Regions from separate parts of the Methylibium petroleiphilum PM1 genome, predicted to be linked through region 1. Evidence: predicted binding sites of a transcription regulator. Region 1 holds the regulator's gene; each other region holds the start of a gene.
What was found. Region 1 encodes LexA, which represses DNA repair genes until DNA is damaged. Its sites were predicted from a motif close to ACTGTATNNNNATACAGT; they were not measured.
Positions count from the first base shown of each region.

Region 2: the regulator LexA is predicted to act here: its motif matches at 4,585-4,602, upstream of imuA (translesion DNA synthesis-associated protein ImuA).
Region 3: the regulator LexA is predicted to act here: its motif matches at 2,215-2,232, upstream of recA (recombinase RecA).
Region 4: the regulator LexA is predicted to act here: its motif matches at 4,270-4,287, upstream of MPE_RS19545 (Y-family DNA polymerase).

Region 1 is NC_008825.1:1,989,851-1,997,630, reverse strand. Features, by position in the region: gene MPE_RS09415 (PHA/PHB synthase family protein) at 1-421, shown strand, start outside; gene MPE_RS09410 (acetyl-CoA C-acetyltransferase) at 495-1,676, shown strand; gene phbB (acetoacetyl-CoA reductase) at 1,790-2,527, shown strand; gene MPE_RS23940 (hypothetical protein) at 2,680-2,943, shown strand; gene lexA (transcriptional repressor LexA) at 3,033-3,710, opposite strand; gene MPE_RS09390 (asparaginase) at 3,806-4,753, shown strand; gene MPE_RS09385 (NRDE family protein) at 4,766-5,722, opposite strand; gene MPE_RS09380 (DUF4936 family protein) at 5,710-6,027, opposite strand; gene ygfZ (CAF17-like 4Fe-4S cluster assembly/insertion protein YgfZ) at 6,035-7,006, opposite strand; gene mltG (endolytic transglycosylase MltG) at 7,051-7,780, shown strand, end outside.
Region 2 is NC_008825.1:1,652,449-1,660,228, reverse strand. Features, by position in the region: gene MPE_RS07765 (Mth938-like domain-containing protein) at 1-309, shown strand, start outside; gene MPE_RS07760 (peroxiredoxin) at 427-903, shown strand; gene MPE_RS07755 (PhoH family protein) at 1,062-2,750, shown strand; gene MPE_RS07750 (acetyl-CoA C-acyltransferase family protein) at 2,825-4,015, shown strand; gene MPE_RS07745 (putative quinol monooxygenase) at 4,073-4,438, opposite strand; gene imuA (translesion DNA synthesis-associated protein ImuA) at 4,628-5,416, shown strand; gene MPE_RS07735 (Y-family DNA polymerase) at 5,346-6,836, shown strand; gene MPE_RS07730 (error-prone DNA polymerase) at 6,841-7,780, shown strand, end outside.
Region 3 is NC_008825.1:68,306-76,085, forward strand. Features, by position in the region: gene argC (N-acetyl-gamma-glutamyl-phosphate reductase) at 1-547, shown strand, start outside; gene MPE_RS00355 (regulatory protein RecX) at 553-1,062, opposite strand; gene recA (recombinase RecA) at 1,106-2,179, opposite strand; gene MPE_RS00365 (response regulator) at 2,321-2,992, shown strand; gene MPE_RS00370 (sensor histidine kinase) at 3,025-4,554, shown strand; gene MPE_RS00375 (patatin-like phospholipase family protein) at 4,642-5,943, shown strand; gene rodA (rod shape-determining protein RodA) at 5,960-7,117, opposite strand; gene mrdA (penicillin-binding protein 2) at 7,114-7,780, opposite strand, start outside.
Region 4 is NC_008826.1:38,046-45,825, forward strand. Features, by position in the region: gene MPE_RS19515 (ATP-dependent DNA ligase) at 840-1,388, opposite strand; gene MPE_RS19520 (DUF3606 domain-containing protein) at 1,495-1,701, opposite strand; gene MPE_RS19525 (LexA family protein) at 1,789-2,247, shown strand; gene MPE_RS19530 (DUF4236 domain-containing protein) at 2,329-3,534, shown strand; gene MPE_RS24735 (YHYH domain-containing protein) at 3,522-3,851, shown strand; gene MPE_RS19540 (hypothetical protein) at 3,861-4,160, opposite strand; gene MPE_RS19545 (Y-family DNA polymerase) at 4,302-5,624, shown strand; gene MPE_RS19550 (hypothetical protein) at 5,708-6,430, opposite strand; gene MPE_RS19555 (hypothetical protein) at 6,701-7,435, shown strand; gene MPE_RS19560 (hypothetical protein) at 7,482-7,780, opposite strand, start outside.

The sequences.
Region 1 (7,780 bases):
CATCAAGCCCGGCAAGGTGACGGTGTGCGGCGAGCCGCTCGACCTGCGCAAGGTCAACCTGCCGACCTTCATCTACGCCTCGCGCGAGGACCACATCGTGCCGTGGCAGAGCGCCTACGCGACCGTCGAGGTGCTGCCGGGCAAGAAGCAGTTCGTGCTGGGCGCCTCCGGCCATATCGCCGGCGTCATCAACCCCCCGACGAAGAACAAGCGCAGCCACTGGATCAACAGCCGCCTGCCCAAGACTGCGGATGCCTGGTTCGAAGGCGCCACCGAGCATCCCGGCAGCTGGTGGCCCGCCTGGACCGACTGGCTCAAGCCGCTGGGCGGCAAGCTGGTGCCGGCGCCGAAGGCGCCCGGTGACCGCAACCACAAGATCATCGAGCCGGCACCCGGCCGTTACGTCAAGGCCAAGGCCTGACCCCTTCCACACTGTCCCTTTTCATTCCACCGCGGAATCGCCCATCCCGGTCACTTCAGCAAGGAGAATTGCCATGACCACCGACATCGTGATCGTCAGCGCCGCCCGCACCGCCGTGGGCAAGTTCGGCGGCACGCTCGCCAAGACCCCGGCGCCGGAACTCGGCGCCGCAGTGATCCAGGCCCTGCTGGCGCGCAGCGGCCTGTCCGGCGAGCAGATCAGCGAGGTGATCCTCGGTCAGGTGCTCACTGCAGGCAGTGGCCAGAACCCGGCGCGCCAATCGGTCATCAAGGCCGGCCTGCCGCAGGGCGTGCCGGCCATGACCATCAACAAGGTCTGCGGCTCCGGCCTGAAGGCCGTGATGCTGGCAGCCCAGGCCATCCGCGACGGCGATGCCGAGATCGTGATCGCCGGCGGCCAGGAGAACATGAGCCTGGCGCCGCACGTGCTGCCGGGTTCACGCGACGGTCAGCGCATGGGGGACTGGAAGCTGATCGACACGATGATCGTCGACGGCCTGTGGGATGTGTACAACCAGTACCACATGGGCATCACCGCCGAAAACGTGGCGAAGAAATACGGCATCACGCGCGAACAGCAGGACGCATTGGCGTTGGGTTCGCAGCAGAAGGCGGCCGCAGCCCAGGATGCCGGCAAGTTCAAGGACGAGATCGTGCCGTTCAGCATCGCCCAGAAGAAGGGCGACCCGATCGTGTTCGCGGCCGACGAGTTCATCAACCGCAAGACCAACGCCGACGTGCTGGCCGGCCTGCGCCCGGCCTTCGACAAGGCGGGCGGCGTGACCGCCGGCAACGCCTCGGGCCTGAACGACGGCGCGGCCGCGGTGCTGGTCATGAGCGCGAAGAAGGCCGACCAGCTCGGCCTGAAGCCGCTTGCACGCATCGCCTCCTACGCGAGCGCCGGCCTCGACCCGTCGCTGATGGGCATGGGCCCGGTGCCTGCCAGCAAGCGTGCCTTGGAGCGGGCGGGCTGGAAGCCGGCCGACCTGGATCTGCTGGAGATCAACGAGGCCTTCGCTGCCCAGGCCTGCGCGGTCAACAACGAGATGGGCTGGGACACCAGCAAGGTCAACGTCAACGGAGGGGCGATCGCCATCGGCCACCCGATCGGTGCGTCGGGTTGCCGCGTGCTGGTGACGCTGCTGCACGAGATGCAGCGCCGCGGCAGCAAGCGCGGCATTGCGTCGCTGTGCATCGGCGGCGGCATGGGTGTTGCATTGACCGTGGAGCGCTGAGGAGCAACCGCGCATTCATTAAGGGTGAGCCCGGATCGGGCGAATACCCTTGACCCACGCATATCGGCACGCGACGCTAGAGCGGCCATGACAAACCACAGAGGAGCAGAACAATGAGCAAGAAGGTCGCATACGTCACGGGGGGCATGGGCGGCATCGGTACCGCGATCTGCCAGCGTCTGCACAAGGACGGCTTCACCGTCGTGGCCGGTTGCGGCCCGAGCCGCAACTTCAAGAAGTGGCTCGACGAGCAGGCCGCACTCGGCTACAGCTTCCACGCTTCGGTGGGCAACGTGGCCGAATGGGAGTCGACCGTCGAGGCCTTCAAGGAGGTCAAGGCACAGCACGGGCCGGTCAGTGTGCTGGTGAACAACGCCGGCATCACGCGTGACGGCATGTTCCGCAAGATGACCCGTGACGACTGGAGCGCGGTGATCAGCACCAACCTCGACAGCCTGTTCAACGTGACCAAGCAGGTGATCGACGAAATGACCGACGCCGGCTGGGGCCGCATCATCAACATCAGCTCGGTCAACGGCGAGAAGGGCCAGTTCGGCCAGACGAACTACTCGGCGGCCAAGGCCGGCATGCACGGCTTCACGATGGCGCTGGCCCAGGAAGTGGCCAGCAAGGGTGTGACGGTCAATACCGTGAGCCCGGGCTACATCGGTACCGAGATGGTCCGTGCGATCCGCCAGGACGTGCTCGACAAGATCGTGGCGACCATCCCCGTCAAGCGGCTCGGCACGCCCGAGGACATCGCCTCGATGGTGTCGTGGGTGGCCTCCGAGGAGTCCGGCTTCGCCACCGGTGCCGACTTCTCGGTGAACGGCGGCCTGCACATGGGCTGACGGTAAAGAGCCGGGCGCAAGGCCCGGCTCGTGTCCGGCGGCGCCTGGAAACTCAGGCCCGCCGGTCTTCGATCGCTGCCAGGCTCTCGAGCGCTGCACACACCTCCGCGAACGACCCGCCGATCGCGGCACGCCGCTGGTCCTCGGGGTCCATGGTCATCCAGAAGCGCCTCGCGGCGCGCCGCGCGTTCTCGATGCCGGCGACGCGGGGCAGCGCGGCCCTGAAGGGCGTGACCGGCCGGGGTCGCGGTGTGGCGGCTGAGACGGGGCGGGTGCGGAATGCCGGTGACCTGAACACGAGCGCCGGTACCGTAGCAGGCGTGGAGGCCTGGAAGGCGGTCTGCCACCAGCGCCGCAAGGGGTTCCAAAAGACCGTGACCATGGTGAATCTCCAATCGGAAGTTCAGCAGGATTGATGTCGATGGGCCTGGTCCGCGGGATAACACGCCGTTTGGCGCGCATGCCCACCACCCGCGGGGGCCATGAATTCAGGCGCCAGCCGATCTCACATGAGCAGGGTGTTGCGGATGAGCCCGACGGCCAAGCCCTCGATCTCGAACTCACCGCTCTCCGGCGTGACGACAATGGGCTCGAAATCCGGGTTCTCGGGCAGCAGTTCGATCGTGCCGCGCACGCGCCGGAAGCGCTTGACCGTGACCTCGTCGCCCAGGCGGGCGACGACGATCTGCCCGTTCTTGGCTTCCCGGGCCTTCTGCACTGCGAGCAGGTCGCCATCGAGGATGCCGGCGTCGCGCATGCTCATGCCCCGCACCTTGAGCAGGTAGTCGGGCCGTCGAGGGAACATGCTGGCCTCGATCGCATAGCTCTGGTCGATGTGTTCCTGCGCCAGGATGGGGCTGCCCGCAGCCACACGCCCGACCAGCGGCAGCATCAGCTGCGACAGGCTGGGCAGCGGCAGCGAGAACTGCTTGTTGCGCAACTGGTTCAGCGAACGCAATGTGTCAGACTTCAGACGGATGCCCCGCGAGGTGCCGCCCACCAGTTCGATCACGCCCTTGCGTGCCAGGGCCTGCAGGTGCTCCTCCGCCGCGTTGGCAGAACGGAAGCCGAGTTCGGCGGCGATTTCGGCGCGCGTGGGCGGTGATCCGGTGCGCTCGATCGAGGTCTGCACCAGATCAAGGATCTGCTGCTGCCTGGCGGTGAGCTTGGGGGCGTCGTCCATGCGGGTGCTCCTGCGGTGTCGGGAGCCGGGCTGTCACCAGACCGGCGCACTGAATTTTTATCCAGTGACTGTATTTTTATCCAGCTTCCCAGAAAATGCAAAGCCCTGAACCCCAGCCCGTGGCGCGCGTCGTGATTCTGGCCACCGGCGGCACCATCGCGGGTACCGCGGCCACGGCCACCGACAGCCTCGGCTACACCGCAGCGAAACTGGGCATCGCGCAGTTGCTGGCAGCGGTGCCGGCCTTGACCGGCCAGCCGATCGAAGCAGAGCAGGTGGCCCAGATCGACAGCAAGGACATGGGCGTGGCGGTGTGGCGGTCGCTGACCCGCCGCGTCGCGCACCATCTCGCACGCCCCGAGGTGAGCGGTGTCGTCGTCACCCACGGCACGGACACGCTGGAGGAAACCGCCTACCTGCTGCAGCGCGTGCTGGCGCCGTGCAAGCCGGTGGTCCTGACCGGTGCCATGCGGCCCGCCACCGCCGTGCAGGCCGACGGCCCGCAGAACCTGCTCGATGCGGTTGCGTTGGCGCGTGAGCCGGGCGCGGCAGGCGTCTGCGCGGTGTTCGCCGGCTCGGTGTTCGGTGCCTTCGATGTGCGCAAGCGCCATACGCATCGGCTCGACGCATTCGGCGCTGGCGATGACGGGGCCATCGCCCTGATCGAAGGAGGCGGCGTGCGTCGCCTGCGCGACTGGCCGACGGGCCTGCCGCTCGGCGTCGAGGTCCTCGAGCGGCCCGAGCCGCGGGTCGAGATCGTCGTCAGCCACGCCGGTGCATCGGGCGCGGTGGTCGACGCCTTGCGGGCGCAGGGAGTCGATGGTGTCGTCGTGGCCGGCACCGGCAACGGCAGCCTGCACCACGCGTTGGAAGCGGCGTTGCGGAGCGCCCAGGCGGCGGGGATCGTGGTGCAGCGCTGCACGCGCGTCGCCGACGGCGCCGTGCTGCCGACCGGCCACGACGCCTTGCCGATCAGCGAAGCCCGGACACCAGCCCAGGCCCGCATCGAACTGATGCTTGCGCTGATGGCGCGCAGCGCCTGATGCCTCTGCGGCTCAGCGAGCCGGCTTGAGGACCCCGCGCGCACGGATGCGCCGCGGCGGCGTGCTGTCCTTTGCCGGCAGCGCGCTGGGCTCCTCCACGGTGCTTTCCGACACCGATTCGGCCGCGGCGTGCGGCACCTGTCCCACCCCGCTGTAGCGCGGCGGCCAGTCCAGCAAACGCGAGCGCCGCAACAGGGCCACGCCCGCGCCGACGGCATAGCTGCGCTCGAACACGTGCGTGACGAGCTGGCGCTTCACTCGCTCGGTGATCACCAGCGTGGAGCAGCGCGTGCCGTAGCGCCCATCCACCGTGCGGATGAAGGCGGCGGAGAGTTGCGCCTCCAGCTCACGCGGAATGCCGGTCGACGGCAGCTCGGCATCGGCGGCCACGCTGCGGTCGACCAGCGCTTCGAACAATCGACTGGCGAGCGCATCGACCGGCTCTTCCGCAGCCGTTTCGGCGAGGGCGCCTTTCACGCGTGCCTTCAGGTGTTCGACCTTGGGCCACGGTGTGTCGAGCGCCGCGTTCGACAGCCCGTAGAGGCCACGCTCGATGCGGCGCGGCAGCGCCGTCGCACTGCTGGCCCAGAAGCATTCGCCGCGCGCGAAATCGGCCGCGACGAGGTTGAAGCCGTTGTAGCCCGACACGGCCACCTGGGTCCAGAAGCGGTCGAGCGGCTGCTCGCCATGCAACCAGTGCGGCACCAGGCCGCCGCGCGAGGGCGCCTGGGCATCCTGCCTGCCCGGCGCCCGGACGTTCGTGACCAGCGCCAGGCGACCGGCAGCGGTCAGGCCCAGCCACGTGCCGCCGGCCTGCAGATCACGACCGCCCAGGATGTCGGGACCGCCGCCCTGGGGCGTCCACCAGGCCAATCGCGCGGTCGGACGATCGAAGAACTCGTCGCGGTTGGACGCCAGCACCAGCGGGAAACGCCGGTCCTGGTCGAGCGCCAGTGCTACGAGGCACATGCGACGAAATGCTCGACGTGGCGAGCGCCGACCAGCCAGGGCGCAAGCCCCCGAGCGGCCCGCTCGACATCGGCCGCCAGCGCAGCCGGATCAGCGTCGGGCGGCAGGCCGTAGGTCTCCATCCAGGTGTGCAGACCCTCCTGCGCTTCAGGCCGGCGCAGCAGACGCACATCGAGCGCCGGATGGGCCGCCTGAAGGGTGATCTGCATTGCCGTCGCAGCCGCCATCAACTCGTCGGCGTGCACGTCGCGAACGCGGTAATAGATGAACAGCGCGTGCCGCCCCATCGGTGAGACAGCCTGCATCGCCGCTTCAGGCCGCGTTCTCGCGCGGCACCGCGTAGGGCAGCGCCAGCGGCTGCAACCTGGCGCCGCCGCTGCTGCCGAGGTGCAGGCTGCCGTCGTCGAGCGCCGAGAGCTTCAGCTCGACCAGCGCATCCCACCCGCCGCCGGGTGCCGGCGCCGCCAGCGCGATCAGCCCACTGGGTTGGGCGTCATCACCGCTCCAGAACACTTCCTGGCCGGGCAGGGCGGCGGCGTCGCCGTGCACGAGCGCGGCGCGGCGCTTGATCGTGCCGCGGTACTGGCTGCGCGCGACGATCTCCTGCCCGGGGTAGCAGCCCTTCTGGAAGTTCACGCCGCCCACCAGCTCGTAGTTCAGCATCTGCGGCACGAAGGCCTCGACGGTGTTCGCCACGATGGGCGCGACGCCGCTGTGCACCTCGAGCCAGTCCCAGCGCTCCAGTGCGAGGGCCGGCAGGGCATTCAGCACCGCGTCGGTTTGCGCCGCGGGGCCGGCCCACAGCCAGCGCGCCTGGCCAGCGCCGTCGGGCAGCCGGACCAGCAGCGCGTCGTCCAGCGCATGCCGCGACCAGACCGCGCCGTTCACCGCCGCTGGCAGCACCTGCGCCAGCCAGGCCGCGGCGCTGCGGCCGGCCAACCCCACCAGCACGGCGTCGTCGCCCCCTTCGCTCAGTTGCGCCTTGGCACGCAGCACGAACATGCGCAGGCGCTTGAGGGTCGCGGGCAGCACATCGCTGCGGCAGGCCAGCCAGATCTCGTCGTGGCTGCGCTTGAAGGCCACGAAGCTCGCAAGCATGCGGCCCTTCGGCGAGCAGTAGGCGGCGAGCCGGGCCTCGCCCAGGCCCAGTCCAGTCATGTCGTTGGTGAGCTGGCCGTGCAGGAAGCTCGCGGCGTCGGCACCGGCCGCGCGGATCACTCCGCTGTGCAGCAGGCGCACGGCGCCGTCGGCCACGGAGGTGCTGGAGGGGAGAGGGGTCGACATGGCCTGATTATCATCAGCGTCGACATGAAAGTTCTCTCCCGACGATGAAGCGCGCACTGAAGCGAGGGCTGTTCCTGCTGTTGGTGCTGGCGTTCGCTGGCGGCGGTCTGGCGGCCTGGTGGCTGACGCAGCCCCTGGCGCTGGCCTCGCCCAGCGTCGAGCTGTCGGTGGAGCCGGGCACGTCGCCACGCGAGATCGCCCAGGGGTGGGTCGACGCAGGGGTCCGCGCGCCGCCGCTGCTGCTCTACGAGTGGTTCCGCTGGTCCGGCCAAGCGCGCAAGATCCGCGCGGGCAGCTACGAGATCGGCCCGGGCACCACGCCGCTCGCGCTGCTGAACAAGATGGTGCGCGGCGACGAGGCCCAGGCCACCGTGCGGCTGATCGAAGGCTGGACCTTCCGGCAGTTCCGCGCCGAGCTCGCGAAGGCCGAGGCGCTGAAGCCGGACACAGCCTCGATGAACGATGCCGAAGTGATGGCGGCGCTGGGCTCACCGGGCCGATCGCCGGAGGGCTGGTTCTTCCCCGACACCTACGCCTACAGCAAGGGGGCGAGCGACCTCGCCGTGCTGCAGCGTGCCCACCGCGCGATGCAGCGCCGCCTCGAGGCGGCCTGGCTCGAGCGGATGCCCGACACGCCGCTGAAGAGCCCCGAAGAGGCCCTGACGCTGGCGTCGATCATCGAGAAGGAGACGGGCCAGACGGCAGACCGCGGCAAGGTCGCCAGCGTGTTCGTGAACCGGCTGCGCATCGGCATGCCGCTGCAGACCGACCCCA
Region 2 (7,780 bases), 340 kb from region 1:
ATCGGCGAGCGCACCTGGCGCGACAGTGTGGTGCTGCCCTGGCAAGGCGAGGTGACGTCCTGGCAGGACGCCCGCTTCGACACGCTGGGCCCCCGGCATTTCGAGGCGCTCGCGGTCCTCGGCCCGGAGCTTGTGCTGTTCGGCAGCGGCAACGCGCTGCGTTTCCCGCGCCCCGAATGGCTGCGCCCGCTGATCGATCGGCGCATCGGCTTCGAGACCATGGACACCGCCGCCGCCTGTCGCACCTACAACCTGCTGGCGGCCGAGGGACGCAGCGTGATCGCCGCCCTGCTGATCGATCCGCCGTGAGTCCGACCTACCGCCGCGGCGCGGCAACCGCAGTGTGTGGGGTGGCGGTATCGCTTGACAGCGCCTTTATAATCAACAGTTAGCCTTACTCAAGGCGCCTCCTCAGCAGCACCCTTCATGACGCCCGCCCTCAATAAAGCCCTCCCGGAATTTGAAGCGCAGGCCACCGGTGGCGTGAAGTTCACGCCCCAGGCCTATCTGGGTCAGACGGTCATCCTGTACTTCTACCCGAAGGACAACACCCCCGGATGCACCACCGAAGCGATGCAGTTCCGCGACCGCCACAAGGACTTCGTGAAGGCCGGCGCGGTGGTGTTCGGCGTGTCGCGCGACAACATGGCCTCGCACGACAAGTTCAAGCAGAACCTCGAGCTGCCGTTCGAGCTGATCGCCGACACCGAGGAAAAGCTCTGCCACATGTTCGGCGTGGTCAAGAACAAGATCATGTACGGAAAGAAGGTCAAGGGCATCGAGCGCAGCACCTTCCTGATCGATCCCGCCGGGGTGCTGGTCGAGGAGTGGCGCGGCATCAAGGTGGCCGGCCATGTCGACGAGGTGCTGAAGTCGGTCAAGGCGCTGAAGAAGGCCGCCTGAGAACCTGACGTTACCGTTACCAAGGCGTCACACAGCGGAGATTGAAGTCAGGCATGCGGTGTGCATAATGGGTTCATGCCCGTGAGTCATTCACCGCATCCGAGCAAGCCGCACAGGCGACTGTGCGGCTTTTTCACTTCTTAAGGCCCTCGAAGTCCATGCCCCTGCCCAAACCGCCCGCCAAGAAAGCCTCCCTCCTCAGCGCCAGCGACTTCGACTCCCAGGCCGCACCCAAACCGGGCACCCGCGCCACCAAGCAGGACAACCCCGGTCCTGCCCTGCTCGACCTGTTCGACCCCCACCCCAAGGCGCCGGCCGCCAAGGCGCCCGCCCCGGCACCCGCTGCCACGCCGCGAGCAGTACAGGCCCCGGCGGCCGGCTACCTGCCGGTCAAGGCCATCAGCCGCGGCACCGCCACGGAACCGCGCCCGCGCAAGCCGCGCGCCAGCGGCCCGCCCAAGCTCTTCGTCCTGGATACCAACGTTCTGATGCACGACCCGATGTCGCTGTTCCGCTTCGACGAGCACGACGTCTACCTGCCGATGATCACGCTCGAGGAGCTCGACGGGCACAAGAAGGGCATGAGCGAGGTCTCGCGCAACGTGCGCCAGGTCAGCCGCGAGCTCGACGCACTGGCCGGCGGCGCCGACAGCGCGAAGTTCGATCCCGCGGCCGGCGTGGCGCTCGCGAAGACCGGTCACAAGGAGGCCGGAGGCACCCTGTTCTTCCAAACCACCTTCCTCGACGCCAAGCTGCCGGCCGGGCTGCCGCAGGGCAAGGCCGACAACCAGATCCTGGGCGTGGTGCAAGGCCTGCGCGAGCAGCACCCGACACGAGACGTGGTGCTGGTGTCCAAGGACATCAACATGCGCATCAAGGCCCGTGCGCTGGGCCTGCCGGCCGAGGACTACTTCAACGACAAGACGCTGGAAGACGGTGACCTGCTCTACACCGGTGTGCTGCCGCTGCCGGCCGACTTCTGGGAGCGCCACGGCAAGACCATGGAGAGCTGGCAGCAAGGCGGCTCCACGTTCTACCGCATCGCCGGGCCGCTGGTGCCGGTGCTGATGGTCAACCAGTTCGTCTACCTTGAGACCCCGGGCGCCGCACCGCTCTACGCGAAGGTCACCGAGATCACCGGCAAGACCGCGGTGCTGAAGACGCTGAAGGACTACTCGCATGCCAAGAACGCCATCTGGGGCGTGACCGCGCGCAACCGCGAGCAGAACTTCGCGCTGAACCTGCTGATGGACCCGGACTGCGACTTCATCACCCTCACCGGCACCGCCGGCACCGGCAAGACGCTGATGACGCTGGCCGCCGGCCTGTCGCAGGTGATGGACGATCGCCGCTACAGCGAGATCATCGTGACCCGCGTGACCGTGCCGGTCGGCGAGGACATCGGCTTCCTGCCCGGCACCGAGGAAGAGAAGATGGGCCCGTGGATGGGCGCGCTCGACGACAACCTCGAGGTGCTGTCCAAGAATGACTCGGGCGCCGGCGAATGGGGCCGCGCCGCGACCAATGACCTGGTGCGCAGCAAGATCAAGATCAAGAGCCTGAACTTCATGCGCGGGCGCACCTTCCTGAACAAGTTCGTGCTGATCGACGAGGCGCAGAACCTGACGCCCAAGCAGATGAAGACGCTGATCACGCGCGCCGGGCCGGGCACGAAGATCGTCTGCCTGGGCAACCTGGCGCAGATCGACACGCCCTACCTCACCGAAGGCAGTTCGGGCCTCACCTTCGCGGTCGACCGCTTCAAGGGCTGGCCACACAGCGGCCACGTGATGCTGGCGCGCGGCGAGCGCTCGCGGCTGGCCGATTACGCGTCGGACGTGTTGTAGGCCCACCTGCACGGGTAGGGGTGCCCGCGGGCGGCAGGCGCACAATTGATGCTCTGCACAAAAGGAGACCTGCGATGACCATTTCCCGAGACGTCTTCGTCGTCGGTGCCGCGCGCACCGCCATCGGCACCTACGGCGGCACGCTGAAGGACACGCCCCTGGCCGACCTGGCCACGCTGGCGGTCAGGACAGCGATCGAGCGCAGCGGCGCAGCGGCCGACAGCATTGGCCACCTGGCCATGGGCAACGTGATCCCGACCGAACCGCGCGACGCCTACCTGAGCCGCGTCGCCGCGATCAACGCCGGGCTGTCGAAGGAAACGCCGGCCTTCAACGTGAACCGTCTGTGCGGTTCGGGCCTGCAGGCCATCGTCTCGGCGGCGCAGTCGGTGCTGCTGGGTGACTGCGAGCTGGCCATCGGGGCCGGCGCCGAGTCGATGTCACGCGGCCCTTACCACGTGAACACGGCCCGCTGGGGCGCGCGCATGGGCGACACGGCCATGGTCGACTACACCGTCGGCATCCTGCACGACCCCTTCCACAAGATCCACATGGGCATCACCGCGGAGAACGTGGCCGAGCAGTTCGGCATCACCCGCAGCATGATGGACGAGCTGGCCGCCGAGAGTCACCACCGCGCCGCCAAGGCGATCGCCGAGGGCCGCTTCAAGAGCCAGATCGTGCCGGTCGAGATCGTCACCCGCAAGGGAACCGTGAGCTTCGACACCGACGAGCACGTGAAGGCCGACACCACGGTCGAGACGCTGGCCAAGATGAAGCCCGCGTTCAAGAAGGACGGCGGCCTGGTCACGGCCGGCAATGCCTCGGGCATCAACGATGGCGCGGCGGCCGTGGTGCTGGCCAGCGCCGAGGCGGTCAAGGCCGGGGGCCTGAAGCCGCTGGCACGCCTGGTGGCCTACGCCCATGCCGGCGTGGAGCCGAAGATCATGGGCATCGGCCCGGTGCCGGCGACCCAACTCGCACTGAAGAAGGCCGGCCTCAAGGTGCAGGACCTCGATGTGATCGAGTCCAACGAAGCCTTCGCCGCGCAGGCCTGTGCCGTGGTGCGCGAGCTCGACCTCGATCCTGCCAAGGTCAACCCCAATGGCTCGGGCATCTCGCTCGGCCACCCGGTCGGCGCAACCGGCGTCATCATCACAACCAAGGCCCTGTACGAACTGCAGCGCACCGGCGGCCGCTACGCGCTGGTGACGATGTGCATCGGCGGCGGTCAGGGCATCGCCGCGATCTTCGAGCGCGTCTGAACCGCGCGCTCGGCGGATGAAGCCCAGAGGATGGGCTTCATCCGGCCCGGGCTTGCCTCAGCGGCGGAAGCCGCCGCTCTGCAGCACGAAGTACTGCGGGTTCAGGCCCTTCAGCGGCTCGCGCAGTTGCTCGATGTCGGCTGCTGTCGCGTGCACTTCGACCCGCGTCACTTCAGCGATCTTCAGTGCCTCGCCCAGCAGGGCACCGACATTTTCCAGGTGGGCCAGCAGGCCTGCTGCACCGTCATAGCCTTCGCGGCAGTGCGCTGCATCGCCATCGAAGCTGAAGGCGTAGTGCGCGCACTTGGGTTCGCTGCGTGTCTTCTCGATGAAGCGCGCGGTCAGCGCCTTGAACTCATCGAGCTTGCCGGGCGCCACCTTGAAATAAGGCGCGATGCTGCAGCAGGTGTCGGGGGTGCTCATCAATGTCTCCTGGGACAGGGGTGGTGCGAAATGCAAGCGCGAGCGTGCCGGCCTTCACCCTCGCCGCACACCGGATGAACCCGTAAGCCAATCCCGGCGGCCTCCGCCGACGGGGATCTGCATGGAGCGGAATCGCGCACGTGGATACTGTATTTATGTACAGTATTCATCTCCGTCTGCTTCTCCGCCATGCTCCTCGACCCCGCCGCCACCGCACCGTCGCCGCCACCGCGCGGCCTGGCCTCCTTCATGGACCGCCCCGGGGCCGCGCTATGGCGGGCCGGCGTGCTGGCTCGGCCGCCGCTGCCGACCCTTTCCACCGGATGGCCGGCGCTCGACGAGCAGTTGCCCGGCGGAGGCTGGCCCGCGAGCGGCCTCACCGAACTGCTGGCCGCGCCGGCCAGCGGCGAACTGGCGTTGCTGGTGCCGTGGCTGCGCAAACTGGGGCAGCGCCAGGAGGCCGCACGCGAAACGGTCTGGATCTCCCCGCCGGGCTGGCCTTGCCTGAGCGCGCTGCAGGCCCTCGGCCTGGACGGCTCACGGCTGCTGTGCCTGGCGCCGCAGACAGCGATCGATGCCGCCTGGGCCGCCGAGCAGGCGGTGCGCGCCGGCAGCTGCGCCGCCGTGCTGTGGTGGAGCGAACGGCCGGTGACCCGCCCCACGCTGCGCCGCCTGCACCTGGCCGCGCAAGCGGGTCTCACGCCCTTGCTGAGCCTGCAGGCGCCCGCGGCCCGCTCGCTGAGCAGCCCGGCGCCGCTGCGCCTGGCCTGTCAACCGCTGCCGGGCCATGCCCTGGCCGTCGACGTGTTCAAGCGCCGCGGCCCGCCGATGGCCCGCCCCCTGCAGCTGGCCCTGCCCTGGCCGGCATCGGTGCGCCCCGCGTCGCCGCTCACTGGGAGTCCTCACGATGCTGTGGATCGCCCTCTACCTGCCCCAGCTGCCGCTGCAAGCTCTGCCCGGTTCGCACACCGGGCTTGAGGCCGCGCTGCCGGTAGCGGTGACCGAGCAGCACATGCTGCTCGGCGCCAACCGCGCGGCGCACGCCCTCGGGGTGCGAGCCGGGCAGAGCGTGGCCACGGCCTTGTCCCTGCTGCCGCAGCTCGTCGTGTTCCCGCGTGACCGGCCGCGCGAGGCCGCGCTGGTCGAGCGACTGGCCCTGGCGCTCGCTGCGCTCACGCCCCACCTGAGCCTCATTCCGGACGGGGTGCTGCTCGAAGTGCAGAGCACGCTGCGGCTGTTCGGCGGCATCCATGCGCTGCTGCACCGGGCACAAGCCCTGGCGCGCACGAGCGGGGTGCAGGTGCGGACGGGCTGTGCGCCCACCCCCGGCGCCGCCTGGCTGTTCGCCACCAGCGGCCTGGCCCGGCGACATGCACTGCAGGCCCGGAGCAGTGCGCAGCAGCTGGATCGGCTGCCGGTAGCGAGCCTGGCGCGTCTGCTGCCGCCCAGCCTCCACCAGAGCGAGTTGCTGCAGGCGCTGGGGATCCGGACCTTCAGGGCGCTGCGCGCGCTGCCACGTGCCGGTCTGCAGCGCCGGCTCGGCGTGGACCTGGGCCGGGCGCTCGACCGCTGCTATGGCGATGCCCCAGACCCGAGGCCGTGGTTCGTGCCGCCCGAGCACTTCCTGGCTCGACGCGAACTGCTGCAGCGCGCCGACGAGGCTGCGGTGCTGATGGCCGCCGTCGAGGCTCTGCTGCCGGCACTGCGCGGTTGGCTGCAGCTGCGCTGGCAGGCCGTCACGGTGCTGGCACTGAGACTGCGCCATGAGCACGGCCGCGAGCCCTGCCCCGACACCCGGCTGCGACTGCAGCTGTCGGCCCCGAGCCGCGACATCGCCCAGCTCGCGCTGCTGTGGCGCGAGCGCCTGCAGCGCCATGTGCTCGCCGCGCCGGTCTACGAGCTCGCGCTCGAACTGGAAGCCGCCGTGCCGCACGGCGGCACGCCTGGCGAGCTGCTGCCCGGACCAGGCCGGCAGGACGGCGAACACGCCGCGCTGCTTGACCGACTGACCGCGCGGCTGGGGAGTGATCACGTGCGGCGCTGGGTGCCGCGGGCCGATCACCGACCCGAGCACGCGCAGCGTGTCCGGTCGGTCGGCGAACCGCCCCCAGCGCCCTTTGTGACCACGGCGCCCGCTCCCACCGCCCCCCGACCACTCTGGTTGCTGCCGTTGCCGCTGCCGCTGGCCAGCGATGCCCTGGGCCGGCCGCGGCATGGTGGGCCCCTGCGGGTGTGCTCGCGGGCCGAGCGCATCGAGGCCGGCTGGTTCGACGGCGCGCTGGTGCGGCGCGATTACCACGTGGCCGAGGGCCCCGACCACCGGCTGCGCTGGATCTACCGCGAGCACCCCGGCGACGCCTCGTCGGGGGGCTGGTTCCTGCACGGCTGGTTCGGGTGAGACGATGCCGCAACCAGCCCATCCCAAGACGCCGCAGCCGGCGTCGCCTCCGCCGCCGCCGCTGCACTGGACGCGACCCGGGCTGCCGGCCTACGCGGAGCTGCACTGCCGCTCGAACTTCAGCTTCCTGACCGGCGCCTCGCACCCACAGGAGTTGGTGGAGCGCGCCGCCCAGCTCGGCTATGCGGCGATCGCGATCACCGACGAGTGCTCGGTGGCCGGCGTGGTGCGGGCGCATGCGGCGCTGAAGCGGCTGCGCGAGAACGGCAACCCGCCGTTGCCGGCCCTGATCATCGGTAGCGAGTTCACGCTCGCGGCCTCGCCCACCGCACCGGGCTGCCGCCTGGTGCTGCTGGCGAAGAACCGCGAAGGCTATGCCCAGATCTGTGGTCTCATCACGCTCGGTCGCGGCCGCAGCGCCAAGGGGCACTACCAACTGAGCGTCGACGACCTCGATGCGCTGCTGGCCGGCCAGGGCCATGCCGCCGGCGTGCCCGACTGCCTGGCGCTGCTGATCCCACGCCGCGACGAGCCTCACGCCACCCTGCTCGCGCAGGCCCGTTGGCTGGCGGGCCGCTGCGGCGAGCGCGCCTCGATCGCGGTCGAGCTGCTGCGCTGGGCCGACGACGAGTCCTTCGTGGAGCGCCTGCTCGACGCATCGGCCGCCTCCGGCCTGCCACTGGCGGCGGCGGGCGACGTGCTGATGCACGTGCGCTCGCGCAAGCCGCTGCAGGACACGCTGACCGCGATCCGCCTGAAGCGCCGCGTCGCCGACTGCGGCTACGCGCTGATGCGCAACGCCGAGCAGCACCTGCGCTCGCGGCTGGCGCTGGCGCAGCTCTGCCGTCCCGAGTGGCTGCAGCGCAGCGTGGACCTCGCGCGGGCCTGCGACTTCTCGCTGGAGCAGCTGAAGTACGAGTATCCGGACGAGATCGTGCCGGCCG
Region 3 (7,780 bases), 1.9 Mb from region 1:
CGGCATCGCGTTGCTGCGCCCTTTGGTCGATGCGGGTTTGCTGCCGACAGACTATCCGGTAGCCGTGCACGCTGTGAGTGGTTACTCCGGGGGCGGAAGAACAATGATCGAGGCTTATGAGGCCGGTGACGCCCCATCCTTCGAGCTTTACGGCCTTGGCCTCGAACACAAGCACTTGCCTGAACTGCAGCAGTACAGCCGGCTGGAGCGTCGACCGATCTTCGTGCCCAGCGTCGGCAACTTCCGCCAGGGCATGCTGGTGCAGGTGGCGTTGCACCTCGATCTGCTGAACGGGCGGCCGAAGCCGGCCGACCTCGAGGCGGCGTTGCGGGCACGCTATGCCGGTCAGCCATGGGTCCAGGTGGTGACGGCCGAGCCGGGCGGCAAGATCGAGGCCGAGGCGCTGAACGACAGCAACCGGCTGGAGTTGCGGGTCTACGGCAACGAGGATCGCGGCCAGGCCGTGCTCGTGGCACGGCTCGACAACCTGGGCAAGGGCGCGTCGGGCGCCGCGGTGCAGAACATCGCGCTGATGCTCGGCGTGTGATTGGCTCAGTCTTCGCGCCCAGCTGACTTCACCACGCGGCCCACCGTTTCCGAGCTGAAGCCTCGGGCGCTCAGAAAACGCATCTGCCGCGCTCGATCGGCGGCATCGACGGCCGGCGTGCCGAAACGCTTGGCCCATACCGCACGGGCGCGGGCGAGTTCGCTGTCCTTGAGTTGTTGCGCGGTCTCTGCGTCGAGAGCCATGCCGTGCTGCGCGAGTTCCCGGTGGATGCGCAGATTGCCGAAGCGCCCCTCGCGGGCGCTCACGCGGGTCTCGATGAAGCGGTCGGCGCTGAGCAGGTCCTTCGCCGCGAGCCAGTCGAGCAGGTCGTCGACCTCCTGCTCGGTCGGCAGCGCCGGCGCAGGGGCGTCGGCCGACAGCGGCGATGACCCCGCCGCCCTGCGCTGCCGATCGACGTGTGACAGCAACTTGCGTCGCAGCTCGATGCGGCTGTGCTCGCGCTGCGCAAGATAGGTCAGCGCCTTGGCCTTCAGGGTGGGCGCGGGACGGACCACGAGACGCCTCCGTCGGCCGCGAGCCCGCGGAGCTTCCCCCGCCTCAGGCGCCGGCAGCCGCCTGCTTGGTGCCCTTGGGGACTTCGATCTCGATGCTGGGCAGCAGCGCCACGCCCAGCGATTCACGAATCTTGTTCTCGATCTCGTGGGCCAGTTCAGGGTTCTCGCGCAGGAACTCGCGGCTGTTGTCCTTGCCTTGGCCGATCTTCTCGCCGTTGTAGGCGTACCAGGCGCCCGACTTGTCGATCACCTTGGCGATGACGCCCAGGTCGATGATCTCGCCCTCGCGTGACACGCCCTCGCCGAACAGGATGTCGAACTCGGCGGTCTTGAATGGCGGGGAGACCTTGTTCTTGACGACCTTGACCTTGGTCTCGTTGCCGATCACTTCTTCGCCACGCTTGATGCTGCCGATGCGGCGGATGTCGAGCCGCACCGAGGCATAGAACTTCAGCGCGTTACCGCCGGTGGTGGTTTCGGGTGAGCCGAACATCACGCCGATCTTCATGCGGATCTGGTTGATGAAGATCACCATGCAGTTCGACTTCTTGATCGTCGCGGTGAGCTTGCGCAGCGCCTGGCTCATCAGCCGTGCCTGCAGGCCGGGCAGGGAGTCGCCCATCTCGCCTTCGAGTTCAGCCTTGGGCGTGAGCGCCGCGACCGAGTCGACAACGATCAGATCGACCGAGCCGGAGCGCACCAGCGCGTCGACGATCTCGAGCGCTTGCTCGCCGGTGTCGGGCTGGGAGATCAGCAGCTCCTGCAGGTTGACCCCCAGTTTCTGGGCGTACTGCGAGTCGAGCGCATGCTCGGCATCGATGAAGGCGCAGGTGCCGGCCAGCTTCTGCATCTCGGCGATGACCTGCAGGGTGAGCGTGGTCTTGCCCGAGGACTCGGGACCGTAGATCTCGATGACGCGTCCGCGCGGCAGGCCGCCGACGCCGAGGGCGATGTCCAGGCCCAGCGAGCCGGTGGACACCACCTCGATGTCATCGATGACCTCGCCTTCGCCGAGGCGCATGATCGTGCCCTTGCCGAACTGCTTCTCGATCTGCGCGAGCGCAGCCTGCAGGGCCTTGGCCTTTTCGGTGTTCAATGTCTTGACGCTTGCATCCATGCTGAGCCTCCGGTTTGCTCGGGATTATGGTCGAAACTGGTTATTTGTACAGTAGTTTTTGGCTCTTCCGAAGCCCCTCCCTACAATGAACCCGGCGCTGACCACAACGAAACCCATGGCGCCGCCGAGGGAGACACGTCCATGAGGATCCTCATCGCCGAAGACGACCAGGTGCTGGCCGACGGTCTGTTGCGCACCTTGCGCAAGGGTGGCTATGCGGTGGATCAGGTCGGAAGCGGCAGCGAGGCCGATGCGGCGCTGGCCGACCACGAGTTCGACCTGGTGATCCTCGATCTCGGACTGCCCAAGCTGCACGGCCTGGAGGTGCTGCGCAAGATGCGCGCGCGCGGCACCGTGACGCCAGTGCTGATCCTGACCGCGGCCGACAGCGTGGAGCAGCGCGTGAAGGGGCTGGACCTGGGGGCCGACGACTACATGGCCAAGCCCTTCGCGCTGCAGGAACTGGAGGCGCGCGTGCGAGCGCTGACGCGGCGTGGCCTGGGCACCGCCTCGGCCATCATCAAGCACGGCCCGCTGTCGTTCGATGCAACTGGGCGCGTGGCCTACCTGAACGACCAGATGATCGAGCTGTCGGCTCGCGAGCTCTCGCTGCTCGAGGTGCTGCTGCAGCGTGCCGGCCGGCTGGTCAGCAAGGATCAGCTGGTCGAGCGCCTGTGCGAATGGGGCGACGAGGTCAGCAACAACGCGATCGAGGTCTACATCCACCGCCTGCGCAAGAAGATCGAGCAGGGCCCGGTGCGCATCGCCACCGTGCGCGGCCTGGGCTACTGCCTCGAGAAGATCGCGGGCTGAGCCGGCATGCTGCGCGGCGCGCGCCTTCGGGCATGAACACGCTGCGCGGACAACGCTCGCTGTTCGGCGAGATCCTCGACTGGATGCTCGCGCCGCTGCTGTTGCTGTGGCCGATGAGTGTCGCGCTGACCTGGCTGGTCGCCCAGAACATCGCCAACCGTCCCTACGATCGCGCGCTCGGCGAGATGGCGAGGGCGCTGTCGCAGCAGGTAAGCGTCGACCAGGGCCGCGTTGCGTTCGCTCTGCCGCCCGGAGCCGATCAACTGCTGCGGGCCGACGAGGCGGACCAGATCTACTTCCAGGTGCTGGGCGCGCGGGGCGAGTATGTGGGTGGCGATCACACGCTGCCGGTCCCGCGCGAGGACGACGTGGCGGCGGTCGGAGAGGTCCGCTATCGCGACGACGAGGTGCACAACGAGGCCGTGCGCGTGGCCTACCTGTGGGTGGCGATGCCCGCCGCGCCGCGGATTCCCGGCGCCACCTCGCCGGCGCTGGTGCAGGTGGCCGAAACCCTGGGCAAGCGCTCGCAGCTGGCCACCGAGATCATCAAGGGCGTGATCCTGCCGCAGTTCGTGATCCTGCCGCTCGCGGTGCTGCTGGTGTGGCTGGCACTGGCGCGCGGCATCGCGCCGCTCAACGAGCTGCAGCAGCGCATCCGCCGCCGTGCGGCTGATGACCTGAGCCCGATCGACGAGATGGAGGCGCCGGAGGAGGTGTCGCCGCTGGTGCGAGCCATCAACGACCTGCTGGAGCGCCTGGACCGCTCGCTGGCGACGCAGCGGCGCTTTCTCGCCGATGCCGCCCACCAGCTCAAGACGCCGCTGGCCGGCCTGCGCACCCAGGCCGAGATCGCGCAGCGCGAGATCGACGCGGGTGAACGCGAGCCCGAGGCGCTGAAGCGCTCGCTGCAGCAGATCGCGCTGTCGAGCCAGCGGGCCGCGCACATGGTCAACCAGTTGCTGGCGATGGCGCGCGCCGAGGACCGCGAACTCGCCGCCCGCGTGGCCGAGGTCCGGCTGGCGAGGCTGGCAACGGAGACCGTCCGCGACTTCGTGCCGCGCGCGCTCGAGAAGCGCATCGACCTCGGCTACGAGGGACCGGGCGCCGACGGCGAGACGGCCGAGCCGCAGCGCAGCAGCGTGCTCGGCCATGCGCTGCTGCTGCGCGAGATGATCCGCAACCTGGTCGACAACGCCCTGCACTACACCCCTCCCGGAGGCACGGTGACGGTGAGGGTCGTCAGCGACCCGTTCGGCCAGGTCGTGGTGCTGCAGGTCGAGGATTCCGGCCCCGGCATCCCCGCGGCGGAGCGTGAACTGGTGTTCCAGCCCTTCTACCGCGCCCTGGGGACCGATGTCGATGGCTCGGGCCTGGGCCTGGCGATCGTCGCCGAGATCGCTCGACAGCACGGTGCTACGTTGACGCTGGACGACACCCGCGAAGGCCCCGTGCCTGAAGGCAGCAGCCCCGGCGCGCGCTTCACCGTGCGCTTCGCCGCCTGGCCGGCCGACCGTCTGCCGCGTGCCGCGCCTCTTGCCAGCGGGACGGCCAACCCGGCTTAGTCCCGGCCGACGCCAAGGAGGGTTGTTTGCTGCAATGCAGCATTCGTCGGGGCGCCGGCGTAGACTGGACGCCAGCCGGGAGATGCCATGCCAGAGTCGCCGTCACACCCGAACAACCGCTCGCCCGCCGCACCGCGCCGCGTCGATCTTGCTCTGCAGGGTGGAGGGTCCCACGGTGCCTTCACCTGGGGCGTGCTCGACCGGCTGCTCGAGGACGACGCGGTCGAGATCTCCGCGATCTCGGGCACCAGTGCCGGCGCGCTCAACGCCGCCGTGCTGGCGACGGGACATGCCCGTGGCGGCCGCGCCGGCGCGCGCGCGGCACTCACGGCCTTCTGGCACGACGTCAGCACCAGCAGCCAGATCTTCTCGCCGTTCTCGCTGAGCCAAGCCAGTGCGGCCGGCAGCAGCTTCAACTTCGACAAGCTGCCGAGCTACCAGTGGCTCAACAGCTTCTTTCGCGCCTTCAGCCCCTATGAGTTCAACCCGCTGAACCTGAACCCGCTGCGCGACGTGGCCCGGCGGCATGTCGACGAGGACGCGCTGCGGCGTTGCGACATCCCGCTGTTCATCACGGCTACCAGCGTGCGCAGCGGCCAGGCCCACGTCTTCACCGGCAAGGACCTGTCGATCGATGCGCTGCTGGCCTCCGCCTGCCTGCCGTTCATCTTCCAGGCCGTGACGATCGACGGGGAGGCCTACTGGGATGGCGGCTACACCGGCAACCCGGCGATCTACCCGCTGATCTACAACACCGAGACGCTCGACATCCTGCTGGTGAAGATCAACCCGCTGCAGCACGAGGGGACGCCGACCCGCAGTGTCGAGATCATCGACCGCCTGTCCGAGATCACCTTCAACGCCAGCCTGGTGGCCGAGATGCGCGCGATCGCCTTCGTGTCGCGCCTGGTGCGCGAGGGCCGGCTGGAGGCCGGCCACTACAAGGACCTGCGCCTGCACATGATCGCCGACGACGAAGGCCTGGCGCCGTTCAACGCGAGCAGCAAGTTCAACACCGACCGGGTGTTCCTCGACGGCTTGTTCGAGCTCGGGCGTCGGGCCGCGGACCAGTGGCTGAAGAAGCATGGCGACGACATCGGCGTGCGCTCGACGCTGGATGTGGAGCGCAGCTTCCTCGAGAAGCCGGCCCGCAACGGCCAGCGCCGCGCGCCCCGCCCGCGCGCGGTGCGGCCTCCGGCAGCGCCGCCGATGCCCGCGGTCGACGAGCCGGCGCTGGTCGCCCCGCCCGCTGCAACCATTGCACCCGTCGTACCCGAGGTGCACTCGCCAGTGCCCGCGCCACCTGCGGCGCGGCCAGCCGTGGCGCGGCCGCGCCTGCCTTCCCTCCTGTCGCGCTGGATCAAGCGTCCACGCAAGCCGCCGCGCTGAGTCCGTCGCCGGCCGTTCAGCTCTGCATCAGCCGCTTGCTGCGCGCCACCGACATCAGGATGCCGAGCGCGAGACCCAGCGTGACCATCGCCGTGCCGCCGTAGCTGATGAAGGGCAACGGGATGCCCACCACCGGCAGGATGCCGGTCACCATGCCCATGTTCACCATGCTGTAGGTGAAGAAGCTGAGCGTGATCGCGCCGGCCAGCAGCCGCGAGAACAGCGTCGGCGCGTCCGACGCGATCATCAGACCGCGGAAGATCAGGAAGGTGAAGCCCAGCAGCAGCGCCACGCAGCCCGCCAGTCCGAACTCCTCCGAGAAGGCCGCGAAGATGAAGTCGGTGGTGCGCTCGGGGATGAACTCCAGATGGGTCTGGGTGCCGTTCATGAACCCCTTGCCGGTGACCCCGCCCGAGCCGATGGCGATCATGCCCTGGATGATGTGGAAGCCCTTCCCCAAGGGATCGGTGGTCGGGTCGAGCAGGGTGCAGACGCGGTGCTTCTGATACTCGTGCAGCAACACCCAGTCGACGCCGGGCTCGCAGATCTGCGTCTGGAACCAGATCAACCCGCCGATGCCGACCGCGCCCAGCCCCAGCACCGGCAGGATCAGCGCCCAGCTCAGGCCGGCGAAGAACATCACGTACAGCCCGCCCGACAGCACCAGGATGGCAGTGCCCAGGTCCGGCTGCTTCACGATCAGTGCGACCGGCACCGCCAGCAGCACGAAGGCCACCACGAAGTCCGGCGCCTGCAGCTGGCCTTCCCGGCGCTGGAACCACCAGGCCAGCATCAGGGGCGTGGCGATCTTCAGCAGTTCGCTGGGCTGGATCACCAGCACCTGCAGGTCGAGCCAGCGCGTGGCGCCCTTCTTCGTCACGCCGAACAGCTCGACGGCGATCAGCAGCGCCACACCCAGCACGTACAGCGGCACCGCCAGCTGCGCCAGGCGCTGCGGCGAGAGCTGCGCCACGATGAACATCACGCCGGCGGCCAGCAGCATGTTGCGGCCGTGATCGACGAAGCGCGTGCCATGGTCGTAGCCGGCCGAATACATGGTCAGCAGGCCCGCGGCCGCCAGCAGCACGATGGCCAGCGCCAGCGGTCCGTCGAAGCCCATGAACACGGTGGCGGCACGTTGCCACCACGGACGCTTGTCGAACACGGTGCTCATCGATTCGTGGCCTCGGCCGGTGCTGTCGGCGCCGGCGCCTGGGCGATCTTCGCCGGCGGGGCTGCCGCCGCTCCCCCGGGCGCCGAAGCCGCCGGGGCGGGTTGGGAGGCGGGGGCGGCAGGCGCCGCGGCGGCCTCACCGCCGGCGGTCGTGACGGCGCCGGGCGTGAACGGCATCAGCGGCACCTCGGCGGCGAGTCGCGGCGTGCCGACCGGCGGACCGGCTTGGCCCTTCTGGACCAGCGCGATGTCCTCGGCGTTCGGGTAGCGCCCCGTCAGCACGAAATCGAGCACGCGCCGCGCGATCGGCGCGGCCGCCTCGGCGCCGAAACCGGAGTTCTCCACGATGACGGCCAGTGCGACCTGCGGGTTGTCGACCGGCGCGAAGGCGGTGTAGAGCGAATGGTCGCGCAGGTAGTCGGCCATCTTGCTCTTGTCGTACTTCTGGTCCTGGCGAATGCCGACCGCCTGCGCCGTCCCGGTCTTCCCACCACTCGGGTAGCTCGCCCCCATGAAGACGCGCGTCGAGGTGCCTTCCTGCGTCACGCCGTGCAGCGCCTTGCGGACCACCTCCACGTGATCGGGCTGCAACGGCAGCGGACTCAGCGCCTCGGCCGACATCAGTCGGGTCTCCCGGGTTGCCACATCCTCGATCTCGCGCACC
Region 4 (7,780 bases), on a different replicon from region 1:
CGGTCCTCCGCTGAATGACCACCCTCCTCTTGCCTCACCTCTTACCCCTTCCCGGCGCCGGTTGCGGCTGGGGTCTGGGCCCTCCAATGGGCTCCGAATGAACCACTCCTGACGACGTCGAAATTCAATGTTTTCAGGTGGTCCTGAACCCACCATTTTTCTTTGCTCCCCACGTTACAAAGACACAACGGGTGTCAAGTCGGAGAGGCATAAGCGTTACAAGAAAAACGTCAAGTCGAATGGCCATTCCAGTGGCCCCGGAGCGCCCAACTCGGCCCCTGGAACAGCTCCTGATGCCCATCCTCGACTGCTGACCGAGGCATACCGAGAGAAGCCATGGATGCCGGCCAATCAGTGCGGCCCAGTTTGGCAACGTAGCGGCATCAGTTAGGCATCAGCTTGGCACTCTAGAGGCAACAACTTGGCAACAACGGCCCCGCTGGGCGTTTGGCACTAGTTCGGCAACAGCAAGGCATCAGTTTGGCACTCTAGAGGCAACAGTTAGGCAACAACGAAGTCGCGGCCCTGTTTGGCATCAACTTGGCACTCTAGCGGCATCAGTTTGGCAACAACGACCGCCGCGCCTTGACGTTTCGCCATTCTCCCGCTTAAAACTTGACGCTTTCCGATCTTCGCGTTTGAACTCACTCCACTTTTCCGGGTTTTTACGACGCGACCCCCCCACCGCGCAGTGAATTCCCGGAATTCCGGGTTTTGACGACCGAACGTGCGGATTTCGATTTGACAAGTCGCAATCCGCCCGTTTGTCGTTTGCGGGCGGAATCCTCTACGTTCATAGAGCTTTTGCCTCGCAGGCCCTGCGGCGGAGCGCCCGACGCTCAGCAGGCCTCGGGAAGCGGACGGCGCTTGGGTCGGTTGAATCGCTGCGCCGGTGTCGCTCCCTTGCGCTTGACCTTCAGCCAGGTCTCGGACCGTTGGCCGGCCAGGTACAAGGAGTCCAGGCGTTTGGCAACGATGCCTTCGAGCTCAAGCAACCGCGCCTGGTGGAAGAGCTGCGAGCCCTGCCCTTCAAGGCCGGTCACTCGGAGCAGCGACGGCGCCCCTTGGCGGAGCAGCTGTTCAAGGCAAGCCTGCCGTCGCCGGAGCGGCTGGTGGCGGATGTCCCGGCCGCGGTGGACCACGACGTCGAAAACGCAGTAGACGACCGACGCGAGGCCGGGCTTCCATCGTCGGGCCTTCGCCCGGGCATGCAGCTTGTCGAAGTCGGTGCGGCCGAGCTCGTCAAGCACCACGACTTCGCCGTCAAGCACATGCTCCCCTGCGGGGAGCTCGGCCAGGCCGCGTACGACTTCTGGGAACCAGGTTGTGGCGTCAGCGCCGTTGCGGGTCTTCAGCCGGGGGCCGCCCTCACCGGCCCACGCCATCAACCGGTAGCCGTCCTACTTCAGCTCAAAGGTCCATGCTGGGTCGTCGAACGGCGCCCGAGCCTGCCCCAGCAGCATCGGCTCAATGCTGCTCAGTCGCTCAGGCAGTTCAGCTCGACCGGCCAGAGGCTCCGCCTCCGCCGCCCTTGAGATGGGCCTCGACGTTCTTGGCGCTGTTGCCCACCGCCGCCACTGCCTTCTTGAGCTCCTCCGGGCTGACCCCGAACTTCTTGGCCCAGTCGCGCAGCTCGTAGTCCTGGTTCACATCGATGAGCTCGCGGTCGCGTCCGCCGCTCTTGGTCTTGTCGTCGGCCATGCCAACTCCTTTCGCAGAGTCGATGGCCTCCTCTGGCAACGGCTGTGCCCGTCCTGACGGATCAAAGGCAACTCCTATACTGTATGGATGTACAGCATCGAGTGTCGGTGGGCCGACATCACGGGGGAGCCGGTGCCCGCGGCCAGCGGGGCCCGTCGAACCATCGTTGCCCTTCCGCAGTCGGTCCAGGCCGGCTTCCCTTCGCCGGCGGAGGACCACGCGGTCAAGCGGATCGACCTGAACGAGGTGCTCATCAAGCACCCGCAGTCCACCTTCCTGATGCGGGTGCGCGGACCGTCCATGCGAGAAGCGGGCATCGACGACGGGGACGTCGTGCTGGTCGACCGCGCCATCACGCCGTGCCACGGGCACGTGGTTGTGGCCGTGGTCGACCACGAGTTCACCGTGAAGCGCCTTTGGAAGCGCGGCTCGCGCGTGAAGCTCCAGGCAGCCAATCCCACCTACCCCGACATCGTCCCGAAGGACGGACAGGAGGTGGAAGTTTGGGGCGTCGTGACGAACGCCATTAAGTCGATGCCGCTGTAGCGCCGCCCGGCGACCGCGGGCTTGCGGGCTGACGGCGCCACGGGCACATTCGCGTGACTTCTTGTTACAGGGGTTCGGCCGATGGCGCTGCGGTTCCGGAAGACCTTCAAGCTCGCCCCCGGCGTCCGGTGGACCATTTCCGGCTCCGGCAGCAGCTGGAGCTTCGGTCCCCGAGGCGCCTCCATCAGCGTGGGCAAGCGCGGCGTCTACGCCAACTACAGCATCCCCGGCACCGGCCTGTCATACCGCGAGCGGCTCGGTGGCCGCAGCGAGACGCCGTCCGCCCAGCTCGGACCCCCGCAGACGACCAAGGTCAGCCTGACCTGCGGCATCGACGATGAAGGCGTCCTGAGCTTCACCGATGGCGCTGGCATGCCACTCAGCGAGGCGGTGGTCGAGGCCGCCAAGAAGCAGAACCGGGACGCCATCCTGGCGCTCATCCAGCGCAAGTGCGACGAGCTGAACGACCAGGTCGAGGCGCTCGGCCGGCTTCATCACGACACCCCGGACTCCAGGGTGAAGCCCAAGTTCGAACCGCAGCGCATCAACCTGGTAGCGCCCGAGCGGCCCACTCTCCGCGTCCCGACATTTCTTGAAGGACTCAGGAAGTCCGTCCGCCTGGCCATCCAGGAGGAAAACGACCGGGCGCTAGCCCGTTTCGAAGGGGACACGGAAGAGTTCGAGCGTCAGCGGCGTGCGTTCTACGCGGCCGAGACCAAGCGTCGAGTTCTGGTCGAGCAGCTGATCTACCAGGACGTCCAGGCCATGGAGGACTTCCTCGAGGCAAACCTCCAGGACATCGTCTGGCCGCGGGAGACCCAGGTTGCGGTGGACATCGGGGATGGAGGTCTCACGGTCCAGCTGGATGTCGACCTGCCTGAAATCGAGAACATGCCGACCAAGTCGGCTGCCGTGCCGGCGCGCGGACTGAAGCTCTCCGTGAAGGAGCTGCCGGCTGCCAAGGTCCGCCGGCTCTACGCGGACCACGTGCACGGCATCGTGTTTCGCCTGGTCGGCGAGACCTTCGCCGCCCTGCCCGTCGCCCGCACGGTCGTCGTCTCAGGCTACTCCCAGCGCAGCAACAGTGCCACCGGCCACCTCGAGGACCAGTACCTGCTCTCAGTCAAGGTCGCCCGAGAAGCCTGGGAACAGCTTGCCTTCGACCGGCTTGCCGAGCTCAACGTGGTGGACTCGCTTGCCCGCCACGAGCTGCGCCGCGATCTGACCCGCATCGGAGAACTGCGCCCCATCAGACCATTCCAGGAGGAGGAGACATGCGAGGTTTGAAGCTCGTGTTGGCCGCGGCGGTTGCCAGCCTGCCCGCTCTTGCCGCCGCTCACGGCGGCGGCTTGAACGCCGCGGGCTGCCACCACAACCGCAAGACCGGGGACTACCACTGCCATCGCGCGCCGGCCGCGGGGCCGCGTGACACTGCGCCGGTTTCCACCACCGGGACCGCCCGCGCTCAGAATCTATCCGAGCAGGCCGGTCGAAGTGCCGTCTCGGCACCGCCTTCTGCCGGCGGTCCGACCTGCTATGTGGGGCCGCGCGGCGGCACGTACACCATCACCGCCAGCGGCCGGAAGAACTACAGCGGCTGCTGAGTTGCTGCGTCACAGCGGGGCCGGAGCGACGAAGTCGCCGAGGTCCTGGGCGTTCATGCTGACGAAGCCCTTGCCAGTGCGGCGGTCGATGATGCAGCTGCCCGACGCTTTGCCGCCCCTCGTCTGCAGCTGGCCGGCGTCGGCGTTCCACGCAAAGTAATACTCGCGGGCGTCGCCCCAGTCTTTCACCTCTGGCACAGCAGTCACGGCACCCTTGCTCAGCCGCTTGAACTGCTTCTCGCAGGCAACGTGGCCCGCCGACGCGCCATGGGCGCCGGCGCCTGCCATCGCGAAGGCGGTGAACAACATGGCCGGACGCTCGGCGCATGCTTTCCTCCAGAGCCGTCACGGTGCCGAAGTCTCGCCCGCCGCGCGGCCGGACGCCTTCCCCCTGAGTAGCGAGGAGGCGGACGCCTATACTGTATGTCCATACAGTACGGTGTCTGGCGGATGTACGCCCTCGTCGACGGCAACAACTTCTACTGCTCGGTCGAGCGCGTTTTCCGGCCGTCGCTGACGGGCCGGCCCGTGGTGGTCATGGGCTCGAACGACGGCTGTGTCATTGCCCGGTCCAACGAGGCGAAGGCGCTGGGCGTGAAGATGGGGGAGCCCTGGTTTCAATGTCGACACCTCGAGAAGGACCAGGGCCTCGTGGCGCTGTCGGCCAACTTCACCCTCTACGGCGACATGTCCGAGAGGATGATGACCGTGGCCGGTTCCTTCGCGCCACGCCAAGAGGTTTACAGCATCGACGAGTGCTTCCTGGACTTCGCCGGCATGCCGGGCGGACCAGGTTCCCTCGTCGAAACTGGCCGCGCGCTGCGTGAGAAGGTTCTTCGGTGGACCGGCATTCCCACCTGCGTCGGCTTCGGCCCGACCAAGACGCTCGCGAAGCTGGCGAACCACATCGCCAAGTCGGCCGAGCGCAAGCCGGGGTCCTACCCTGAGCAGCTTGCTCAGGTCTGCAATCTGGGCGAGCTGGCAGATGAAGTCCGGCGGGAGCTCCTGGTCAAGACGGAGGTCAAGGAAGTCTGGGGCGTAGGGCCGCGCATCGGCGCCCAGCTCAACGCGGCTGGAGTCTCGACCGTGCTCGACCTAGTCCGGCTGGACCCCGCGGCTGTCCGGCGACGCTTCTCGGTGGTGCTCGAGAAGACCGTGCTCGAACTGCGCGGCATCAGCTGCCTGACGCTCGAAGACGCGCCGGCGAGCCGGCAGCAGATCATGTGTTCGCGCTCCTTCGGGCGGCCGGTGCTCGAGATGGAGGGACTGGTCGAGGCGTTGAGCGACTTCGCGGCGCGCGCGGCCGAGAAGCTGCGCAAGCAGGAGAACCTCGCCGGCGCCGTGCACGTCTTCATCACCACGAGCCCCTTCCGCAAGGAGGACCGGCAGTACAGCCGTTCGGTCACCGTGCCGCTGGTCCGACCGACAGGAGACACGCGGGTGCTGGTCAGCGCCGCCATCCTCGCTCTGCGGGCGGTGTTCAAGCCTGGCTACCGCTACGCGAAAGCGGGGGTCATGCTCATGGAACTGCAGCCCGAGTCGGTGCACCAGGCCGAGCTCGACCTGGGAGAGCCCGAGCCCGGCACTGTCCCGCGCGACCGCAGCAAGCTGATGTCCGCGGTCGACGCTGTGAACCGGCGCCACGGCCGCGGCTCACTAATGGTGGCGAGCGCCGGTCTCGCAACTGCGCGACGCGAGTTCGTGCCGAAACAGGAGCGGCGAACGCCCCACTACACAACGTCTTGGGACGACATGCCGGTGGCGCGCGCCTGAACAGCAAGGCCGGCCACACGGACGCAAAGAAAAGGCGCCCGGGCTCGATGAGCACCGGGCGCCTGTCGAATCTGCTCTGGACGTCAGGCCATCGCTTCTGCGAACTTGAGCTGCTTCGCCGCAGCCTTCTCGTCCGTGAGCCATGCAGGCAGCACGATGTCGACATCGGGGCGCACCTGTCGGACGTCGAGGATCTTCGCCCCTGGACGCACGTAAGCGGCCTGGCGGATGTGCCTACGACCGCCAATCTCGATGTCGGCCACCGGGATGACCAGCACGTCCATGTCCTGCAGGTCTTCATACTCCTGGAACAGACGGTCGAAGTAGCTCGGATGGGTCGCAATCTGCAAGATGCGCTGCATGTCCTCGTCGACCTTTAGGCCGTCTTCCTTGGCATACCGCGTGAAGCACTTGAAGACGTCCTCCTGCAGGTCTGCCTTCATGCGTCGCACGTTCAGGAAGCGGTTCGTCTTGCGAGAGGCCTTCAGCATCTCTTTGCTGACCAGGTCCTTCTCGATGCCGCCGACCTCCACCTCGAACTCGGCGGAGGCAAACTCTGCGCCTAGCTCGCGCGCCTTGGTACGCCACTTGTGCAGCTCGTCGAGCGCGTCACGGATGCCATACAGCATCAACATGCCGTGCCCAGGCTTTGGAGTAAACCGGGTGAACGACTCGCTATGGAACGGAATCGAGTCCGCGAGGAGCTCGATCTTCCTCGTGGCCGGGTTGAAGCGGGCGTCGGAGGCGCCGTAGAGGACCTCCACCTGAGGCTGCCCTCCGCTCGCCGGCGTGGTCGTCCGGTACACGGCGAATGACGTCAGCCGGACCGAAGGCGCAGTCGTCTTTTTCTGCGAAGGCATGAGCGGCCTTTAAAAAATTGAGTATTCAGCGCACCATCAGAAGCTTGCGACCGTGGCGCATTTCGCATACCATCTGCACCATCGTACCGTCAAACCCCACGGGGACCCGGTTGTCCGATTGTATATCGAGTACGCTAACTGTCAAACATTTAACAGTGTTGACCATCAAGTCCGCGCTGTACGTGCCCTAAGGCTGGGGCTTTCCTGGAGGTGACCGTGATTCCCAAGAACAGACCCGTCCTCGGCAAGGACCTAGATGCGGTGCGTACCCAGTACGGGCTGCTCGTCTCGGACGCGTGCTGGCTCTTCGGCCTGTCCATCACGCGGTGGATGCAAATCGTCAAGCGGGCTGGCGATGAGCCCGTGAGCGACCCGACTTTGGCACTGCTCGTGCGCTTCCTTGCGGACCACCCCGAGCTGTCGGTCATCCCGAAGTTCCCCACGGTGCCCGAGATGTACGAGATGGTGAACGGCGTCACGCCGACGGACCAGAAGCGCTTCTCCGTGCTGCTGGGCTCCGAGGCATCGGCGACGTACCGCTGGCTGCGCGTTCCGGGCTCGCGGCAGTCTCCGGCCGTGAACCGGCTGATGCACTATCTGAAGGTGGCGATGCTCTCGCAGCGTCCGAACGAGCGCGGCCAGCTCCTCGAGGACTGGAAGGAGACGGTCGACAAGGAGGCGAAGGCTCGCGGCGTGGTCGATGTCTTCAAGACCGGTGGCTGGAACCCGAACAAGAAGGCGAAGGCGAAGAAGGAAGAAGAGGCCTCCGAAGCGGTGGAAGGGGGCGAAGCGGCCGCGGTGAAGAAGCCGCGCGCACGCAAGGCACCGGCGAAGACTGCCGCAGCGCCGGCCGCCGAAGCGTCGAAAGCTGCCGGCAAGCACGAGGCCGCCGAGGCCGCGCCGGCGAAGAAGACGGTGCGCCGCGTACCCAAGGCGTCGGTAACCAGCTGAGCCTCGGCCTCCCTGTGAAAACGGCGCCTTGGGCGCCGTTTTCGCTTCAGATGCCCACTGACCAAGCCTGGGCGCGCCTCTGCCGCTCCTCCTGCGCGGCCACCTCCCGTGCCAGCCTGTCGGGGTTCTTGCTCGTCAGGACCGCCACGTGCGCACGTTGCATCCGCGTAAGCAGCGGCTCGAGTTCCACCTCTTCAACGATGCCCGCCTTCGGGGCGAAGATGAACATCCGATGCGCAAGGGAGTACGGCGCCAGGCGGTGCGCGGCTGCGCGAGCCTGCTCCTTGGAAGTCCACCAGAGCCCACCAACCATCACGAAATTCCGGCGTCCCTGGCAGAACGTCT